2 regions of the Streptomyces sp. NBC_00354 genome follow, and region 2 is predicted to be linked to the other one. Evidence: riboswitches for the same ligand, from Rfam matches in the RefSeq annotation. Region 2 holds a riboswitch; the other holds the start of a gene.
The links. A riboswitch is a leader RNA that binds a small molecule or an ion and turns the genes downstream of it on or off. The one in region 2 is predicted to bind ZMP and ZTP.

Region 1: another riboswitch for ZMP and ZTP. It lies ahead of OHT74_RS08080 (bifunctional 5,10-methylenetetrahydrofolate dehydrogenase/5,10-methenyltetrahydrofolate cyclohydrolase); the one in region 2 lies ahead of glyA (serine hydroxymethyltransferase).

What each region holds. Positions count from the first base shown of each region.
Region 1 covers NZ_CP107983.1:1,754,971-1,764,384, reverse strand. The annotation lists gene OHT74_RS08105 (amino acid permease) at 1-369, shown strand, start outside; gene OHT74_RS08100 (SRPBCC family protein) at 434-874, shown strand; partial or broken gene OHT74_RS08095 (vWA domain-containing protein) at 877-1,609, shown strand; gene OHT74_RS08090 (RNA polymerase sigma factor) at 1,624-3,207, opposite strand; gene OHT74_RS08085 (methyltransferase domain-containing protein) at 3,434-4,195, opposite strand; ZMP/ZTP riboswitch at 4,253-4,353, shown strand; gene OHT74_RS08080 (bifunctional 5,10-methylenetetrahydrofolate dehydrogenase/5,10-methenyltetrahydrofolate cyclohydrolase) at 4,432-5,277, shown strand; gene OHT74_RS08075 (NADH:flavin oxidoreductase/NADH oxidase family protein) at 5,662-6,951, shown strand; gene OHT74_RS08070 (MAB_1171c family putative transporter) at 6,974-8,200, opposite strand; gene OHT74_RS08065 (NAD(P)/FAD-dependent oxidoreductase) at 8,197-9,414, opposite strand, start outside.
Region 2 covers NZ_CP107983.1:3,430,639-3,441,549, forward strand. The annotation lists gene glyA (serine hydroxymethyltransferase) at 1-1,032, opposite strand, end outside; ZMP/ZTP riboswitch at 1,068-1,158, opposite strand; gene rocD (ornithine--oxo-acid transaminase) at 1,326-2,513, shown strand; gene OHT74_RS15215 (glutathionylspermidine synthase family protein) at 2,738-3,931, opposite strand; gene OHT74_RS15220 (hypothetical protein) at 3,937-4,272, opposite strand; gene OHT74_RS15225 (hypothetical protein) at 4,370-5,206, shown strand; gene pdxR (MocR-like pyridoxine biosynthesis transcription factor PdxR) at 5,288-6,682, opposite strand; gene OHT74_RS15235 (carboxymuconolactone decarboxylase family protein) at 6,729-7,232, shown strand; gene OHT74_RS15240 (hypothetical protein) at 7,283-8,011, opposite strand; gene OHT74_RS15245 (hypothetical protein) at 8,015-8,416, opposite strand; gene OHT74_RS15250 (hypothetical protein) at 8,406-10,160, opposite strand; gene OHT74_RS15255 (malate dehydrogenase) at 10,312-10,911, opposite strand, start outside.

The sequences.
Region 1 (9,414 bases), 1.7 Mb from region 2:
GTGGTCGGCGTGCTCGTCACCGCCGTCCTGGCCTCCGGCCTGACGATCTACAACTACACGCTGGGCTCGGACGGGGTCTTCGAGGTCCTCGTCCTGGTCACCACCTTCACGGCGACCGTCCCGTACCTGCTCTCCACCGCCGCGCAGATCTACTTCCTGCTCTCCGGGCAGTCCGAGCGCGTCCACCGCGGCCGCCTGGTCCGCGACGGCGTCCTCGCCGGCCTGGCCTTCGGCTTCTCGATGTGGCTGGTCGCCGGCTCCGGCTACGCGGCCGTCTACCAGGGCGTCCTGTTCCTCTTCGCGGGCGTCCTCGTCTACGCCGCGATGTCCGCCCGAAAGCACCGAGCCGGGCACCGAGCCACCGCCTGACCTGCGCGGTAGTTTGGAATGAGAGGAAACGAGAGGACAAGCAGGGGGCAGTGAAGGGGTCGCCATGTCCGCGATCAGAGAAAGCATCGACATCTCCCGCAGTCCCGAAGACGTCTTCGACTACGTGACGGACCCCACGCACCTGCCGGAGTGGCAGGACAGCGCCGTCTCCGCCCGCCCGCTCGACGGCGCACCCCTCCACGTCGGTTCGAAGGTCAGGGTCACCCGGCGCATGGGCAAGCGGGAATTCCCGATGACCATGGAGGTCAAGGAGCTCGACCCGCCGCGCAGCTGGCGCCTGCACGGGCTCGACGGACCCGTACGCGGCGATGTGCGCGGGACCATCGAACCCCTCGACGGCGGAAAGCGCTCGCGCGTGACCCTCGACCTCGACTTCGAGGCCCACGGCATCGGCAGGGTCATCGCACCGCTCGTGGTCAAGCCGTACGCCCGCAAGGAGATGCCGCGCAACGAGGAGAAGCTGAAGCACCTGCTGGAGCACTGAGACTGCGCGGCAAGGGCCTCGGGGACCTCCTGGGCGAGCCGCTGCCCCACGCGGGCAGCCTCCCGTAACACCGACCTGGACGATTTCTACCGGCGCGGCCTCGTCCAGGGCTTCGACCTGCACGCCCACGGGGAGCGCGGACTGCTGCCCGTCGGACTGGTCCAGGAGATCCGGGCGCTGGCCCACCCGCCCGTGCCCTGGGACGCGCAGCTCGCCCGCTGGTTCGGCGAGTACGCGCCCCGGCCCGAGCCCGTACGGTCCTACGCGCGCCCGGCACGCCGCCAGGCCTCCACCCCGGACATCCCCCGCGCGGGCCGGTGCTTCCCGCCCGAGGAGATCGTCCGCTGCACCTTCGGCGTGGTCCTCGACACCTCGGGGTCGATGCCGACGGCCCTGCTCGGCAAGGCGCTGGGCGCGATCGCCTCGTACGCGGAAGCCCGCGACGTACCGGCGGCACGCGTCGTGTTCTGCGACGCGGCGCCGTACGACGCGGGCTATCTGCCCCCCACCGAAATCGCGGGGCGGGCAAAGGTGCGCGGGCGGGGCGGGACCGTGCTCCAACCCGCGATCGACCTGCTCCGGCGTGCGGAGGACTTCCCTCCGCAGGCCCCGGTGCTGGTGATCACGGACGGGTGGTGCGACACCCTGCGGATCCGGCGCGAGCACGCCTATCTGGTTCCGCAGGGTGCTTCCCTGCCGTTCGCGCCCCGGGGGCCGGTCTTCCGACTGGCCTGAGGGCGCGGGCCGGCTCAGTCCAGGTAGTCGCGCAGCACCTGCGAACGCGACGGGTGGCGCAGCTTCGACATGGTCTTGGACTCGATCTGGCGGATGCGCTCACGGGTGACCCCGTACACGCGGCCGATCTCGTCCAGGGTCTTCGGCTGGCCGTCGTTCAGGCCGTAACGCATCGAGACGACGCCCGCCTCACGCTCGGAGAGCGTGCCCAGGATCGACTGCAGCTGCTCCTGGAGGAAGGTGAAGCTCACCGCGTCGGCCGGGACGACCGCCTCGGAGTCCTCGATCAGGTCACCGAACTCGCTGTCGCCCTCCTCACCCAGGGGGGTGTGCAGGGAGATCGGCTCGCGGCCGTACTTCTGGACCTCGATGACCTTCTCGGGGGTCATGTCGAGTTCCTTGCCCAGCTCCTCCGGAGTGGGCTCCCGGCCGAGGTCCTGGAGCATCTGGCGCTGGACGCGCGCCAGCTTGTTGATGATCTCGACCATGTGGACGGGGATGCGGATGGTGCGCGACTGGTCGGCCATGGCACGCGTGATCGCCTGCCGGATCCACCAGGTCGCGTACGTGGAGAACTTGAAGCCCTTGGTGTAGTCGAACTTCTCCACCGCGCGGATCAGGCCGACGTTGCCTTCCTGGATCAGGTCCAGGAAGAGCATGCCGCGGCCGGTGTAGCGCTTGGCCAGCGAGACCACGAGACGGAGGTTGGCCTCCAGCAGGTGGTTCTTGGCGCGGCGGCCGTCCTCGACCAGGATCTCCAGCTCGCGCTTGAAGGCGGGCTTGTGGTCCTCCTCCTCCTCGAGCTTGTACTCGGAGAAGAGGCCCGCCTCGATGCGCTTGGCGAGCTCGACCTCCTGCTCGGCGTTGAGGAGCGGCACCTTGCCGATGAGCTTGAGGTAGTCCTTGACGGGGTCGGCGGTGGCGCCGGCCACCATGACCGTCTGCGCCGGGGCGTCGTCCTCGTCGTCGTCGGACAGGACGAAGCCCTGGGTGCCGCCGGCCTTGGGGGCCTCCTCCTCGGCATCGTCGCCGAGGTCCTCGGCGGCCCAGTCCTCACCCTCGGCGGCCGGGGTCTCGCCCTCGTCGGAATCCTTGGCGCTGGTCTTCTTGGCCGCGGCGGTCTTCTTCACCGCGGTCTTCTTCGCGGCGGTCTTCTTGACCGTCCGCTTCTTCGGCTCGGCGGCGGCGTCGGCCGTCACCTCGTCCTCGGTGGCCGCGGCCGGCGAAGCGGATATCGCCGCCGCGGTGGCCGGGCTGGTGGCCGAGGCCTTGCGCGCACCGATGGGGCGCGGCGCGGCGGCCGCCTTCTTGGTCACGGTGCGGGCAGGCGCGGCGGCCGCCTTGCGGGGCTTCTTCGCGGCAGCCTTCGTGGCGGGGGCGGCGCTGACGTGCAGCGCGACACCCTCCTCGTCCAGGACCTGGTTCAGGCTGCGCAGGACCCGCTTCCACTGGTCCACCGGGATGCGGCCGGCCTCGAAGGCCTGGCGCACGTCGTCACCGTTGATGTGACCCTGCTCGCGGCCGCGCTCTACGAGCGCGACGAGGGCCTCCGATTCGGCGATCTCCGGAGGGAACGTACGGGACGGGCTGAGCGACACAAGGAGCCTCTCGTTGCGAACAAATATGGAGTGGGCGGGACATCATCGCGCGAACTCGGGAAACAGACCCGAGGGGGGTCTGTATTCCGGGGCCGCGCGAGGACACCTGTCGGTTCATCGCATGCCCGAGTCGATTCGTTACGCGCTGAATTGAGTGACCTGCGCCACGCTGTGGGCGCGCAACCGATCGGCCGTGGATCCGTCCGCGTCTCAGCCGCCTTTCCCGTCAGCCCGTTTTGCGGGCTTCGATGAGGAAACGGGCGGTATGCGCCACGAACGGACCGTCGCGTTCGATCTGTTCGTGGAGCTCGCGCAGCCGGTCCCGGTACTGCCCGACCGTGAAGCCGGGCACCATCCAGATCACCTTCCGGAGAAAGTAGATCACGGCTCCGATGTCGTGGAACTCCGTACGCAGTCTTTCGGAGCGCAGATCGACGACCTCGAGGCCGGCCCGGGTGGCGTCGGCGTCGGCGTCGTCGGGGTGCCGGGCACGCCGGACCTCCTCCGGCTGCGGGCCGAGGAAGTACTCGACGAGCTCGAAGACGCTCGCCGGTCCGACCTGCTGCGAGAGGTAGGTGCCGCCCGGCGTCAGCACCCGCGCGATCTCCTCCCACCAGATGGTCACCGGGTGCCGGCTGGTCACCAGCTCGAAGGCGTCGTCGCCGAAGGGCAGCGGCGGCTCGTCGGAGTCCGCGACCACCACCGCGCCCAGCGGGTGCAGCAGCCGCGTCGCCTTCTCGATGTTGGGAGGCCAGGACTCGGTGGCCACCGTCAGCGGTGGCAGCGGACCGGACCCGGCCAGGACCTCGCCGCCGCCGGTCTGGATGTCCAGCGCGGACCGGACCCGGGCCAGGCGCTCGGCCATCAGCCGCTGGTAGCCCCAGGAGGGGCGCTGCTCGGTGGCCCGGCCGTCGAGCCAGGAGAAGTCCCAGCCGTCCACGGAGACGGACTCGGCCTCGGCGACAAGATGGTCGAAAGTGCGCGTCATGTATTGATCGTCCCAGGTCGGACGCCCGGCTTCCACCGGATTGGTCGACTACAGTGGTCGGCGGGCCGTGACTGGCGTTCGGGTGGATCACCACCGGGGAGCGGCCCGGCGTACCGCGCACTCCGGTACGCCGACTGCCGCGCGCCTGGGCGAACCGCGATCCGCAGCGACGTTCAGGAGACCCCGTGACGACTGCCCAGACTGCCCCTGTCACCGCCGCCGGCCTCGCCCGGCTGATGGACGGCACCGCCCTCGCCCGCCGCATCTCGGAGCAGACCGCCGTCCTCGCGGCGAAGATCACCGAGCGCACCGGTACCGCTCCCTGCCTCGCGACCGTGCTGGTCGGCGAGGACCCGGCGTCCGTCACGTACGTACGGATGAAGCAGAACCGTTGCGCCAAGGCCGGGATCACCTCCCGCCACGTGGAGCTGCCGGCCGAGACCACCACCGAGGAGCTCGTCGCCGCCCTCACGGCCCTCTCCGAGGACCCGGAGATCAGCGGCATCCTGCTGCAGCACCCCGTCCCGCACCACATCGACGAGCGCGCCGCCTTCGAGGCCATCGCCCCCGGCAAGGACGTCGACGGCGTCACCATGCACTCCTTCGCCGCCATGGGCTTCGGGCTGCCGGGCTTCGTCTCCTGCACCCCCGGCGGGATCATGCGGCTCCTCGCCGAGTACGACGTGGACCTGACCGGCAAGCACGCCGTCGTCGTCGGCCGCAGCGCGATCCTGGGCAAGCCGGCCGGCATGCTCCTGCTGGAGCAGAACGCCACCGTCACCTACTGCCACTCCCGCACCGTGGACCTGCCCTCGATCGTGCGCCAGGCCGACGTGCTGGTCGCCGCCGTCGGCAAGGCCGAGTTCATCCGCGGCGAGGACATCAAGCCGGGCGCCGTGGTCCTGGACGCCGGCTACAACGAGGGCAACGTCGGCGACGTCCACTTCGAGTCGGCCGCCGCCCGTGCCTCGCTGATCACCCCGGTCCCCGGCGGCGTCGGCCCGATGACCATCGCCGTCCTGCTGGAGCAGACCGTCCAGGCGGCCGCCGCCCAGGCGGGGCTCGCGCTCGCGGAGCTCTGATCCGCCCCGCACCCGCACCCGCACCCGCGCACGGTGAACGGTGAACGGTGAACGCCCCGGGCCCTTCGGCCCGGGGCGTTCCGCATCCCCGGGTGTCCGATTTCTTACGCCCGCCACCGGCGAGGCGACCGGTGCGCAGCCACCCTGCCGGGCGCGGTGCAGGGCGGGGTGCAGGGCGGCGTGCAGGGCCGGAGGCCCGACGTCCTGAGGCAGCCGACCAGGTCGTCGCGGCGGTGCCGTGGTGGCGTTCCCCGGCCGTCCTCACCAAGCGCCTCAAGGGACCCACGGATGCGGAGCACCCGGCCGAGGAGCCGGCGAACCGGTTCACGCAGCAGCCTGACGGAGGCCGGGGAGGGGGCGGTATGTTTTGCGCCGGGGCGCGCGATGACACGTGCAACACGTTTCCTGGGGGAACTGCTGATGGACCTGTTCACGCCACTGGAGCTGCCCAACGGGACGGCCCTGCCGAACCGCTTGGCGAAGGCCGCCATGGAGGAGAGCCTCGCCGGGTCCGGCCAGCTGCCGGACGAGCGCATCGAACGGCTCTACCGCCGCTGGGCCCAGGGCGGCGCCGGGCTGCTGATCACCGGGAACGTCATGGTCGACCGCCGGGCGCTGACCGCGCCGGGGACGATCGTCCTCGACGCCCGCTCCCCGCTCGGCCCCTTCCGCCGCTGGGCCGAAGCCGCGTCCTGCGGCGGCGGCCGGGTCTGGATGCAGATCAACCACCCCGGCCGGCAGGTCGGCTCGGAGATGCCCGGCACGGCCTGGGCGCCCTCCGACATAGGGGTGAGCCTCGGCAGGCACACCAAGCGCTTCGCCCGCCCCACCGCGATGACCGAGGCCGACATCGAGGCCACCGTCGCCCGGTTCGCGGTCACGGCCCGGCGGGCCGAGGAGGCCGGCTTCGACGGGGTGCAGATCCACGCCGCCCACGGCTACCTCCTCAGCCAGTTCCTCTCCCCGCTCGTCAACCGGCGCACCGACCGCTGGGGCGGCAGTCTGGAGAACCGGGTCCGGCTGCTCACCGAGGTCGTCGGCGCCGTCCGCGCGCAGGTGGGCCCCGGCTTCGCGGTCGGGGTCAAGCTCAACACCGCCGACTTCCAGCGCGGCGGCTTCGACACCGAGGAGGCGGCGCAGGTCCTCGCGGTCCTCGGCGGCCTCGGCGTCGACCTGGTCGAACTGTCCGGCGGCAGCGTCGAGAGCCCCGCGACCCTGGGCCGCACCGCCGATCTGCGGACGCTGGAACGCGAGGCGTACTTCCTCTCCTTCGCCGAGCAGTTCCTGGGCTCGGCCACGATGCCGCTGATGCTGACCGGGGGGATAGGCCGCCAGGCGACCGCGCAGAAGGTCCTGGAGCGCGGTGTGTCCGTCGTGGGGCTCGCCTCGGCCCTGGCGTTCCGCCCCGACCTGCCGGCCCGCTGGCGCGCCGGGGAGGACGTACGGGTGACGGTGGAGCGGCTGCACTGGAAGGACCGGGACCTGGCCGGCGCCGGGCTGCTGGCCTTCGTACGCTTCCAGCTGCACCGGCTGGCCCGCGGCCTGGAACCGCGCCCGGAGGCCTCCCCGCGGGCGACGTTCGCCCTCGACCAGCTCCAGCACTGGCGCAGGGTGCGGGCGTACGGGGCCTGGCTCGCCCGCAACCCCGAGCCCGAGGACGCCCTCGCCGGCTGACGCCGGCCTCCGCGCGGGCCGCTCACAGGGTTGCCGGGTCCCGCCGTACGGCCGCCACGATGGGGGAGGCGCGGAACTCCCGGGCCAGTGCCGCGAGCGGCCGGGAGTCCAGCCGGTACGGCTCGGGCAGCCCCTGATCGGCCTCGGCGGGGTGCTCCCCGGCGCCGTCCGCGTCCGCCGGGACGAGAGCCTCGGCGGCTTCGGCGGCCTCGGCGGCCTCCCGGCGCCGGCAGGCCGCGGCGAGCATGGCGGCATCGGCCACGACCGAGGCCTGCGACTCGCACATGCCCTGGCCGAGCGCGGCCTCGTACGCGGCGCCCCGTACGGCCGGGTCGAACCAGCGGCCCAGCGCCAGGATCCCGTCGTCGATCACCGACTCGCGGTGGATCAGCCGGATCCCGATCGGCGACCACCAGGTCAGCGGCACGGTCGTCACGCTCGACGCGGCGAACCCGCGCAGCGCCTTCCACAGCGGGTGCAGCCGCCGGTACCGGCTGAAGTCCCGCCAGGCCGCCGAGCCGCCGACCAGCGGCACGATGAACCCCGACCCCACCATCAGGGCCGCCGCGGAGGCGAACGGCGGGGCCACGTACGTCGACAGGCCGTCCCAGTCGCGGCCCGCCCAGCGGGCGCCCACCGCCGCCCACTTCGTGACGAGGTAGCCCAGGTCCAGCAACCCGCCGAGCACGATCAGGGCCAGTCCGGTGCGCAGCGGACGCAGCGAGGGGCGCACGCGCAGCAGCCACTTCCAGCACAGCACGGTGAGCGTCGAACTGCCCACGGTGTGCGCGAGCAGGTAGCAGACGATCATCTCGCGCAGCCAGGGCGTGTTGGCGTAGTACGTGTCCAGGTCGCGCAGCCGCTCCACCGGCGCGTCGCCGATCGCGAAGAGGACGACGATGAGCAGCGTGACGGCGCCGAACGCGGCCACCGTCAGCCGGGTCGCCCGCCGGACCACCGCGGGCGGGCCGCCGCCCCACTGCAGGACCAGCACGATGCACGACCCCGAGAACGCGGTCAGCACGCTGTACACCAGCGGGGCCGAGAAGTTGACGATGCCGGTGAGCCGGTTGACCGCGGAGATCGTCGGCGGAGCCGCCAGGAACATGACCATGCAGCCGACGACGAGCAGGGTGCACACGGCCCGCATGAGCGGCTGGTCCCAGCCCCGGCGCAGGGTCGGCGCCTTGATCAGCAGTGCCAGGATCATCACCGATCCCGGTACGTACAGGATGAGACCGTCGGTCATCGCGCCTGGCCGACGGGACCGACCGGACCGACCGGACCGACCGGGCCCACGGGGTCGACCGGACCCGCCGGGCCGACCGGGCCGGACCCCTGGTCGAGCCCCGCGACGGCCCGCTCGGCCGCGGTCAGCGGCGGCGCCTTCAGCGCGCCCCGGTCCGAGGCGCGCAGCACGTGCCAGACCACCGAGGGGCGCAGCCAGTACGTGGGCGGGCTGCTCATGGTGATGACCTGGAGGAACGCGGCGGTCAGCGCCTCCCGCGTGGTGGCCCCGGTCATCAGCCGGCTGACGTACGCGTTGAGCATCCCGGCGCCGGCCCGCGGCTTCATGCCGGTGGCCCCGGGATACAGGATGTCCTGCGAGGTGGCGAGCTCCCAGGCGGTGGCCACCTGCGGGACGAGCGCGCGCTGCGCCTCACGGCCGAAGCCGGGATGGGCGAGGCCCTTGGCGCGCAGCAGGGCGCGTACGGCCAGCAGGCCCTGGGCGGCGACCGTCATGCCCTGTCCGTACAGCGGGTTGAAGGTGGCGACGGAGTCGCCGACGGCGAAGAAGCCGTCGGGCAGGTCCGCCTTCTCGAAGTAGACCCTGCGGTTGGCCGTGCCCTGGGTGACGGCGACGTCCGTGAGGGGCTTCCTGCCCTCGAGGAGCTCGCCGACGACGGGATCGCGGATGCCCTTGGCGAACGGGATGAACTGCTCGGGGTCGCCGGTGGGCTGGCCGCCTCGGGTGCCGGACAGGGTGGCCTGCCACTGGCCGTTCTCGATGGGCACGATCGTCGCCGTCTGCCCGGGTATGTGCACCCGCGGATCGGACTGCATGTTGACGATCGGGAAGCCCATCTCGTGGGCTCCCGCGGGGGCTTCGAAGATCCGGGTCGCGTACACCAGGCCGGAGTCGACCTGGGCCTGTCTGATCCCGCCGACCCCGAGTTCGTGCAGCCAGGCCCGGGCCCGGGAGCCGCGCCCGCTCGCGTCCACCACGAGGTCGGCGGTCAGCAGCCGGCCCGCCTCGCCGGGGGTGTCGACGCGGACGCCGGTGACGCGGGCCGCCGTACCCTCCAGGGCCTGTACGCGGCTCTGCTGGAGCGTGGTGACGCCGCGCAGGCCGATCACCCGGGCGCGGACCACCGAGTCGAGGAGGTCGCGGCTGCACGAGATGTTGAACTGCTTCTCCCCGCAGCGCGGGATCCAGCCCTGGGCGGTCTTGGTGACCAGGTC
Region 2 (10,911 bases):
GTTCACTACGATCCCCGCGCGGTCCAGCGCCTTGGCAGCCACCTTGCCCGGGACCCCCCGCGAGGTCAGGTCCATCAGGATCAGGTGGTTGTCCGTACCGCCCGAGACCAGGTCGAAGCCCCGGGAGAGCAGGGCCGCCGCCAGCGCCTTCGCGTTCGCCACCACCGCATGCGCGTACGTCACGAACGACGGCTGCGCCGCCTCGTGCAGCGCCACCGCGATGCCCGCCGTCGTCTGGTTGTGCGGACCGCCCTGGAGGCCCGGGAACACCGCCTTGTCGATGGCCTTCGCGTGCTCCTCCCGGCACATCAGCATCGCGCCCCGCGGGCCGCGCAGCGTCTTGTGGGTGGTCGTGGAGACCACGTCCACGTGCCCGACGGGCGACGGGTGCGCCCCGCCCGCGATCAGGCCCGCGATGTGCGCCACGTCCGCGACCAGGATCGAGCCCGCCTCCTGCGCGATCGAGGCGAACGCCTCGAAGTCGATCGTGCGCGGGAGCGCCGTACCGCCGCAGAAGATGATCTTCGGGCGCTCCGCGAGCGCGAGGTCGCGCACCGCGTCGTAGTCGATCAGGCCCGTCTCGGCGGACACCCCGTACTGCACGCCCCGGAACCAGGACCCCGTCGCCGAGACGCCCCAGCCGTGCGTCAGGTGCCCGCCCATCGGCAGGGCCATGCCCATCACCGTGTCGCCGGGCTTCGCGAAGGCCAGGTACACCGCGAGGTTCGCCGGCGAGCCGGAGTACGGCTGGACGTTGGCGTGGTCCACCCCGAACAGGCCCTTCGCCCGCTCGACGGCCAGCGCCTCGACGCGGTCGATGTTCTGCTGGCCCTCGTAGTAGCGGCGGCCCGGGTAGCCCTCGCTGTACTTGTTCTGCAGCACCGTGCCGGAGGCCTCGAGCACGGCGGCGGACACGTAGTTCTCACTGGGTATCAGGCGCAGGGTCTGCGCCTGCAGGGATTCCTCGGCGGTGACGTAGGACGCCAGCTCGGGGTCGGTGGCAAGAAGGGCGGGGTGGCGGCTCGCGCTCATGGCGGCTCCTCCGGGGTCGATGTCAGTTCTCGTCCCCGCGAGGCCCAGGCGAGCGGCCCTGAATGCGGTCGTGCGCGCACGACTCCCCCGGAGTTGGTTCTCCGTACGCCAGTCGCCGTGCGTGCCGCCCACCTTAGCGGGCGGTCCACAGGAAAGGTTTCCCCGTCCGGTGTACGAGCGACGTATAGCCGTATACAAGGTGATGTGACGCCGGTGGCACCACCCTCGTCACCCCTGTCACCCGGCCCGCCTGACCGACGATCGGAGACCCCGTGTCGACAACTGCTGAAGCCATGCGTTCCGCCGAGGCCCACAGCGCGCACAACTACCACCCGCTGCCCGTCGTCGTGGCGTCCGCGGAAGGCGCGTGGATGACCGACGTGGAGGGCCGCCGGTACCTGGACATGCTCGCGGGCTACTCGGCGCTCAACTTCGGCCACGGCAACCGGCGTCTGCTCGACGCCGCCAAGGCGCAGCTGGAGCGGGTCACCCTCACCTCGCGGGCCTTCCACCACGACCGGTTCGCCGACTTCTGCACCGAGCTCGCCGCGCTGTGCGGCAAGGAGATGGTGCTGCCGATGAACACGGGTGCGGAGGCCGTGGAGACGGCGGTGAAGACCGCGCGCAAGTGGGGTTACGAGGTCAAGGGCGTCCCGGACGGGCAGGCCAAGATCGTGGTCGCGTCCGGCAACTTCCACGGCCGGACGACGACGATCGTGAGCTTCTCGACGGACCACGAGGCCCGCGACCACTACGGGCCCTACACGCCTGGGTTCGAGATCGTCCCGTACGGGGACCTCACCGCGCTCGCCGCGGCGGTCACGGCGAACACCGTGGCCGTGCTGCTGGAGCCGATCCAGGGCGAGGCGGGGGTGCTGGTGCCGCCCGCCGGTTACCTGCGGGGCGTACGGGAGCTCACGCGCGAGCGGAACGTGCTGTTCATGGCGGACGAGATCCAGTCGGGGCTGGGCCGGACCGGGAAGACGTTCGCGTGCGAGCACGAGGAGGTCGTGCCCGACGTGTACATCCTCGGCAAGGCGCTGGGCGGCGGCGTGGTCCCGGTGTCGGCCGTCGTCGCCGACCGGGACGTGCTGGGGGTGTTCCGGCCCGGCGAGCACGGCTCCACCTTCGGCGGCAACCCGCTGGCCTGCGCGGTCGCCCTGGAGGTGATCGCGATGCTGCGCACCGGCGAGTACCAGCAGCGCGCCACCGAGCTCGGCGACCACCTGCACCGGGAGCTGAACCTGCTGGTCGGCGGGGGTGCGGTGACCGCCGTACGCGGACGCGGGCTCTGGGCCGGCGTGGACATCGCCCCGGGGCACGGCACGGGCCGGGAGATCTCCGAGAGGCTGATGGAGCTGGGCGTGCTGGTCAAGGACACGCACGGGTCGACGATCCGGATCGCGCCGCCGCTGGTGATCACCAAGGAGGATCTGGACTGGGGCCTGGACCAGCTGCGGTCCGTGCTCGCAGCCGGCTGACCCCGGATCCGCCACCGCGGGCGCGGCCGGGAACCGGGCAGGTCCCGGCCGCGCTTGCGGCTAAGGGCTGTCCCGTAATCCCTGGTGGATCAGCGCGCGGCGTCGGATGCGGTGCATCGCAAGGCGGAGGAGCGTCCTCATACTGGGCGTATGCGGGCGCTGCGACAACGCGGCGAGGCGCCGTAGCCGACGCCGTGCGCCCGCCGGGGATTACGGGACAGCCCTTAAAGGATGACGTGCGGCAGGAAGCGGGCGTATTCGTCCGTGACCGGGCCCGCCGACTCGCGGATGCCGAGTCCCGCCGCCTCCTCCTCCACGACCCACGCGCCGAGCACCACGCGGTTGCCGTCGAAGTCGGGCAGCGGGGCCAGGCCCTGGAAGACGTACGCCTCGTCCTCGTCCGGCACGAACGGCTCGCCGCCGCCGGCCGGGTGCAGGGTGACCCCGGCGCCCTCGCGGCCCAGCAGGGGCTTCGCGGCGTACCCGGTGGTCTCCGCGAGCTCGCGCGGGCCGTCGAGGTAGGCCGGCAGCAGGTTCGGGTGCTCCGGAAAGAGCTCCCACAGGATCGCCAGCAGCGCCTTGTTGGACAGCAGCATCTTCCACAGCGGCTCGATCCAGGTGGTGGTCCCGGTTCCGCCGCCGTGGTCGTACGTACCGAGGACCTGCGGGCCGAACGCGTCGGTGGCCAGCCATTCCCACGGGTAGAGCTTGAAGCAGCTGCGGATGAAGCCGAGCTTCTGGTCCACGAACCGGCCGGACAGGCTGTCCCAGCCGATCTGCTCGACGGCCAGCGCCTCGGTCTCCAGGCCCGCCTGCTCGGCGGTCTCCTGGAGGTAGGCGACCGTCATCAGGTCCTCGCCGAGCTCGTCGGTCTCGGAGTGCGCGAAGTGCAGCGGGCCGGGCGGAAGCAGCTCCGCCTGCCGGCGCCAGGCCTCGACGAGCCGCTCGTGGAGGGAGTTCCACTGGTCGGCGCCGGGGAAGCGCTCCTCCATCCAGAACCACTGCGGACTGGCCGCCTCCACGAGGGAGGTGGGGGTGTCGGCGTTGTACTCCAGCATCTTGGCCGGGCTGCCGTCACCCTCGTAGCGCAGGTCGAACCGGCCGTACAGGGACGGCTGTTCGGCGCGCCGGCGCCAGGACTCGGCGATGCGCTCCGCGAGGTGCGGGTCGGTGATGCCGAGGTCCGCGAAGCGGTCGTGCTCGACGATGTGCGCGGCCGCGGCCAGGCACATGGCGTGCAGCTCCTCGACGACGTTCTCCAGCGCCTCGACCTCGGGGAGCGAGAAGGAGTAGTACGCGCTCTCGTCCCAGTAGGGGCGCAGGGAGTCGTCGGGGTAGCGGGTGAGCGGGTAGATCAGCCCCTGCTCCTCGACGGTCTTCTGCCAGTCGGGGCGCGGCTCGATGGTGTGACGGCGCACGCGGTTCAGCCGCCGCTGGAGCTGGAGTGGCCGCCGATGCCACCGCGGGTGACGGCGGACTTGTCGAAGCTGCCGCCGCTGACCCGGTTGTTGGAGACGCTGCCGCCGTAGTAGTACACGCCGCGGCTGCTGCTGCTGCCGCTGCCGCTCTTGCACTCCTTGCTGTTCAGCTTCTCCATGGTGGCGCGGTCCACGCAGCGCTTGTCGGGCTCGCTGCTGCTGCCGCAGGCCACGAGGGCGGCGGCGAGCAGGCCCATGCCGCCGAGGGCGACGCTGCCGGAGCGCATGCGGCGTCGGGTGGTGCTGCTGCTTCTACTACTGCTGTCGTCCATGCCATCCATGGCGGACAGACTAGAACGGGGCGGCGAAGCGATGGAATCCGGCCGTCGAAACCCTCTCATCACCTCCATGACCTAGAGTCAATTCGTGCTTCTTGGGATGGTTTGCGCGCTCGGTGCGGCGGTCTGCTTCGGCACGGCGTCGGTCCTTCAGGCGATGGCCGCCCGGGCGGTGGAGCCGGGAACCGGGTCGGGGGTGGACACGGCACTGCTGCTGCGGGCGGCACGGCAGTGGCGGTACGTGCTGGGCCTGGGGCTGGACGCGGCCGGGTTCGTCCTCCAGATCGTGGCGCTGAAGAACGTCCCGATCTACACGGTCGGGGCGGCGCTGGCGGCGAGCCTCGCGGTGACGGCGGTGGTCTCGGCGTGGCTGCTGCACGTACGGCTGCGCGGGGCCGAGTGGGGCGCGGTGGGCGTGGTGTGCGCGGGGCTGGCGATGCTGGGGCTGGCGTCGGGCGAGGAGGGCTCGGGGACGGGGTCGTTCGCGCTGCAGCTGGGGCTGCTGGTGGTGGCCGGGCTGGTGCTGCTGGTGGGGGCCGCGGCCGGCGGACTCCCGGACCGCTCCCGGGCGCTGGTCCTCGGCCTGGCGGCGGGGACGGGCTTCGGGGTGGTGGAGGTGGCGGTCCGCCTCATCGACGACATCTCGTTCGCGTCGCTCGCGAACCCGGCGCTGTACGCACTGCTGCTGGGCGGGGGCGCGGCGTTCCTGCTGCTCACCTCGGCGCTGCAGCGGGGCTCGGTGACGACGGCCACGGCGGGGATGGTGATCGGCGAAACGATCGGCCCGGCGGTGGTCGGGGTGGTCTGGCTCGGCGACCGCACCCGCGAGGGCCTGACCTGGCTGGCCGTCCTCGGCTTCGCGGTATCGGTCGCCGGAGCCCTCCTCCTGACCCGCTTCGGCGAGCCCCCGACAGAACCCGGCCCCGCCGGCGTTTGAGGCGCGGGGCTCGCGGGCGGAGCCCCCGCAACGGCGCCGCACCGGGACCGGCACCCGCACCCGCACCCGCCGGCGCACGCGTCACGGCAGAGCGGAAAGCAGGGCCGCCAGCGTCGGGGACCATGCGCTCGTCGACGGGGTCCCGTAGCCCACCACCAGCGCCTCGCGGGGCAGAAACCCCGCCTCCGGGTGGGTGTAGCGGGACAGGGTCTCCAGGGCCAGGTCCTGCCAGGCCGCGGCCCGGAGCACCGAGGCCTGCGTCCCCGCCGGGAGGTCCAGCACCGCGTGCAGGCCCGCCGCGATGCCCGACACCGCCACCCGGCCGGAGACGGCCGCGACCAGCTCGTCCCGGCGCCTGCGGTACCGCAGCCGCATCCCGCGCACGTGCCGGTCGTACGCCCCGGACCGGATGAACTCCGCGAGCGTCAGCTGGTCCAGCGCACTCGACGTCCAGTCGGTCCGCCCCTTCGCCGCGACGACCTCGTCCAGCAGCCCCGGCGGCACCACCATCCACCCCATCCGCAGCCCCGGCGCGAGCGACTTGCTCGCCGTGCCGAGGTACACCACCCGGTCCGGGTCCAGTCCCTGCAACGCCCCCACCGACTGGCGGTCGTAGCGGAACTCCCCGTCGTAGTCGTCCTCCAGGATCAGCCCGCCCGTGGTCCGGGCCCAGTCGACCGCCGCCGCCCGCCGGGCCGGGGTCAGTGCCGCCCCGGTGGGGAACTGGTGGGCGGGGGTCAGCAGCACCGCCCCCGACTCGGCGGACAGGTCCGGCGTCCGCGCCCCCGAGGCGTCCACCGTCAGCGGCCGGGTCCGCAGCCCCGCTCCCGTCAGCAGGTCCCGGTGCAGGTCGAGGCTGTACCCCTCCACCGCCACCTCCCGTACCCGCCGCGCCCGCAGCACCCCCGCCAGCAGCGTCAGGGCATGCACGAACCCCGCGCACAGCACGATCCGCTCCGGGTCCGCGTACACCCCGCGCGCCCGCGCCAGGTACCCGGCGAGCGCCTCCCGCAGCTCCACCCGGCCGCGCGCGTCGACCGCGTACCCGAAGGCGTCGTTCGGCGCGTCCGTCAACGCCCGCCGGGCGGCCGTCAGCCAGGCGGCGCGCGGGAAGCCGCCCAGGTCCGGGGTGCCCGGCTGCAGGTTGTACGAGGGCCGCCGCCGCTCGGGATGCCGGACCCGGGCGGCGCCCGCGGGCCGCCGCGGCCGGGCCCGTTCGGCGACCCGGGTGCCCGAGCCCTGCCGGGCCGTCAGCCAGCCCTCGGCGACGAGCTCGGCGTACGCCTCCGCGACCGTGTTGCGCGCGATCCCGAGGTCGGCGGCGAACGACCGTGAGGACGGCAGCCGGGTCCCGGGCGCGAGCCGCCCGCTGCGCGCGGCCTCGCGCAGCGCGTCGGCGAGACCGGCCCGCAGACCTCGCCCGGCGGAGAGGTCCAGATGCAGGTCGGCGCCGAAAGTGGCCCATGATTCCGTCATGGATATGGACCATATCGGCGGGCCGCCTGCTGCCTAGGGTGGAGACATGACCACCACGCACGAACACACCGCCGCACACGCACCCGAGCACACCCCGCGCATGGGCTGGGCCCAGCACGTGCCCGATGTCTACAAGGCCGTCGTGGGCCTGGAGATCGCCTCGAAGAAGGGCCTGGACCCGGTCCTGGTCGAGCTGGTCAAGATCCGCGCCTCGCAGCTCAACCACTGCGCGTTCTGCCTGGACATGCACTCGAAGGACGCGCTCGCCGCGGGCGAGAGCGTCGAACGGATCGTCCAGCTCGCCGCCTGGGAGGAGTCGCGCCACTTCTACACCGAGAAGGAGGCCGCGGCGCTCGAGCTGACCGAGGCCGTGACCGTCCTGACCGACGGGTTCGTTCCCGACGAGGTGTACGAGAGGGCCGCGAAGCACTTCGAGGAGAAGGAGCTCGCCCAGCTGATCGCCGTGATCGCGACGATCAACGTCTGGAACCGCTTCGCGGTGACCACCCGCATGGTCCCGGGCCACTACACGCCGGGCATGTTCAAGTAGGAAACGGCCCAGCGGGACCGGCCGGGCAGGACCGGCGGTCAGTCCGGCCGTCAGCCCGGCCGGAACGAGCCCAGGGCCGCCGCCATGTGTGCGCGGACGGCCTTGGCCCGGTCGGCCGGTCCGAAGGTCATGAGCACCCACCGGCTGCCGTCGGAGGCGACGGTCAGCCGCCCGATGCCGCGCGCGGTTCCGTTGCCGTCCGGGTCGGGCACCTCGTAGACGAGCTCGCAGCCGCGGCCGTCCTTCGGGTCGAGGGACAGCCGCCGGTAGCCGTCCCGGGTGCTCAGCTCCCTGGTTCCCTCGTGCAGGACCTCGCACGGGTCGTCGGGGCCGCCGGTGACCGGGAAGACCTGGAGCAGGCTGCCCCGGCCCTGTGCGGGGCGGAACACCGTGCCGGCTCCGGTCCCGGACTCGGACGTGCTGAGCTCCCAGTCGTCGGGGACCGCGACCTGGAAGCCCGACCCGGCGCTGCGCAGCACCTTGTAGCCGGCCGGCAGCCCCGGAGGTTCCCTCAGTACGAACACGGCCGCCAGCGCGGCCCCGCCGAGGACCACCACCAGGCCGCCGACGACGGCCGCCCGCGGCCACCACCTGCGCGCCGTGCGCTGCACGGGCGGTACGGCGTCCGGCAGGTAGGCGGGCTTCGGCGGCGGCTGCGGGCCCGACGGTTGCGGCGGCCCCTCGGACCCCGGCTCCGGACCCTCCCGCCCCTCCGGCTCCGCCTCCTCCCACTGCTGCGACTGCGGGTTCCAGCGGACGGGGCCGCTCTCCGGGGCCACGGATCACCCCCCGAACGAGGTCAGCAGGGCGGCCAGCGCCGTGGCCGCGCTCACCGAGTCCACCAGCGGGGCCCACCGCTCCAGCGCCCCGCGCAGCCGGGCGGCCAGGCCCGGCCGGACCTCCTCGCCGGGACCCTCCAACTCCTCTGCCGCCGCGTCCAGTTCGGCATCGAGGGCGGTCCGCCCGTCGCTGCGGGGCAGCCGTACGAGGGCGGCGCGGAGGTCGCGTACGGCCTCCAGCAGCTCCTGCGCGGTCGGGCCGGCCGCACCTGTGCCCGGGTCCGTACCGGCGTGGTTGACCGTGCTGTTGCCGACGTCCGTGCCGCCGATGCTGAAGGCGCTGCCCTGCACGTCGCCGATCCGCACCGAGGGCAGCGGCTGCCCGGCGTCTGCGCTACTTGCCACTTCTGCTCTCCTTGCCCGCGCGCACGCGCCCGTCGCTACGTTCCGCCTTGTCCGTCGCCCTGTTGTTCACCGTGCTGTTGTGGCTCACGCCGTGGATCCCGAAGGCGCTGTTACTCACGGACTGGATGAACACCCCGCCTTCCGCGACGTTGACGGCGCGCTCCGCGAACTCCTCGGTGTGCCAGCCCGCATCGTGCAGCGCCAGCGTCACGCCGCCGACGATCCGCTCCTGGATGGTCTTCAGGTACCGGTCCAGGTCCATCAGCTGGAACAGCGACCCGTCCTCCTGCGACGCCAGTTCGCGTACGGAGGCCGCCGGCCCCGCCGCGTACGCGACGCCGTGCCCGGCGGTCGCCAGCCGCCACGGGACCCGGCAGGCCCCGCCCAGCGTCGCTACGGCCACGCCGAGGGAGCCGGGCGCATGGATGAGGGCCAGGAGCACCTTGGCCACGGGGGTGTTGCGGCGGTACCGGCGGGCGATGTCGTCGGCCCGCTGGAAATCGGGCCGCACCGGCAGCAGCACGTGCGGCGCGACCTCCAGCATGAGCATGCCGCCCTGCGTGTGGACCCGGATGAAGACGGTGATGACGAGGTTCTCGTCCCAGCCGCCGATCCGGACGCGCAGGAAGTGCCGGCGCCGCTCGCCGGCCTCCTCGACCGCGGCGGCGCGGTGCTCGGCGAAGGCCTCAGCGGACAGGTCCACCGCGTCCACGTCGGGCACTCCGGCGGCGGGCAGGAACACGCACTCGTCGACGACCAGCTCGCGCAGCCGGTCCAGTACGGCGTCGTCCGCCGCCTCGGAACCGCGCGGCGAGGGGGTCCGCAGGGCCTCCAGCCTGGGCCGGATCTGTTCGATGATCCGTTCGTTGTCGAGGCGCCGGGCTCCCGCCCCGGTGCGCGGGCGCAGCTCCACGGCGAGCTGCCACGGCAGATGGGCCTTGCCGGCGCCGCAGAACGGATTGCCGACGTCGTAAAGGACCAGCGGTGCGTGCTGGGCGCGTTCGATGTCCTCCCGGGCCCGCTCGAAGCGCCGGCCGGCTGCGGGGTCGCCGGACCGGTCCTCGTACTGTGCCCGGCTGAGCGAGGAGTGGATGATCTGCGCGAAGTGCCCGCGCTGCAGGCCGACGAGGACCGTGACCAGCACGGCGATCAGGACGACCGTCCACGAGTAGGCCTCCCCGTAGACCTGGCCGATCCTCGGGATCTCCAGGAGGACGGCCAACGGGTCGGTCTGCAGGAGCTGGGTCAGGTACCTGCCGAGGTCGCTGAGGTCCAGGTCGTCCCCGTTGCTCGCGTCGTCCGCGAAGAACCCGCGGAGCACCCCCCACAGGATGCGGCCGAGGAGGAAGCAGGCGCAGCCGCGCAGGATCCATTCGAAGACCCGGCCGCCGCCACGGCCGTTCCGCTCGCGGCGCTTCTTGATCCGCCCGGCCCCGCTCAGGAGCAGCGCCGGGACGAGCAGGAAGACGAAGAACGCACGGGTGAGGAACAGGCCGAGGCCCCACGCCGCGACGATCGCTGCCGACCAGGCCACTTCGGTGCGCAGGGCACGCAGGGCGTGGGCGAGGACGCGGGCTGCGTCGAACCCGTACGAGGGGGCGGGGAACCGTTCCTCGTGGACGTACAGCTCCTCGATCACCCGGTCGCGGTAGGCGGCGTCGAGGTAGGTGCCGGCGCACAGGAGGCGTCCCGCCTCCGATACCGCCGGGTCCACGGGAGTCCTGCCGTCCGGTGTGCCGCTCACGAGTTCCCCTCGGTCGGGAGGAGGGAAACCGTACGGGGCGGGTGGAGTGAGGGACAGGGCGGTTCACGCCAAAGGGCCCCGGCGCGCAGTGCGCCGGGGCCCTTTCAGGCGTTTCGGATCGGACCGGCCGGATCGGACCGGCCGGATCGGATCAGATCAGGCCGAGCTCGCGGACCGCGTCGCGCTCCTCGACGAGCTCGGCGACCGAGGCGTCGATGCGGGTGCGGGAGAACTCGTTGATGTCCAGGCCCTGGACGATCTCGTACTTGCCGTCCTTGGTGGTGACGGGGAAGGAGGAGATGATGCCCTCCGGGACGCCGTAGGAGCCGTCCGACGGGATGCCCATGGAGGTCCAGTCGCCCGCGGCGGTGCCGTTGACCCACGTGTGGACGTGGTCGATGGCGGCGTTGGCGGCCGAGGCGGCCGAGGACGCGCCACGGGCCTCGATGATCGCGGCGCCGCGCTTGGCGACGGTCGGGATGAAGGTGTCGGCGAGCCACAGCTCGTCGCTGACGACCTCGGCGGCGTTCTTGCCGGCGATCTCCGCGTGGAAGATGTCCGGGTACTGGGTCGCCGAGTGGTTGCCCCAGATGGTGAGGCGCTTGATGTCGGAGACGGCGGTGCCGGTCTTCGCCGCGAGCTGCGAGATCGCGCGGTTGTGGTCCAGGCGGGTCATCGCGGTGAAGCGCTCGGCCGGTACGTCCGGGGCGGCGGCCTGCGCGATGAGCGCGTTGGTGTTGGCCGGGTTGCC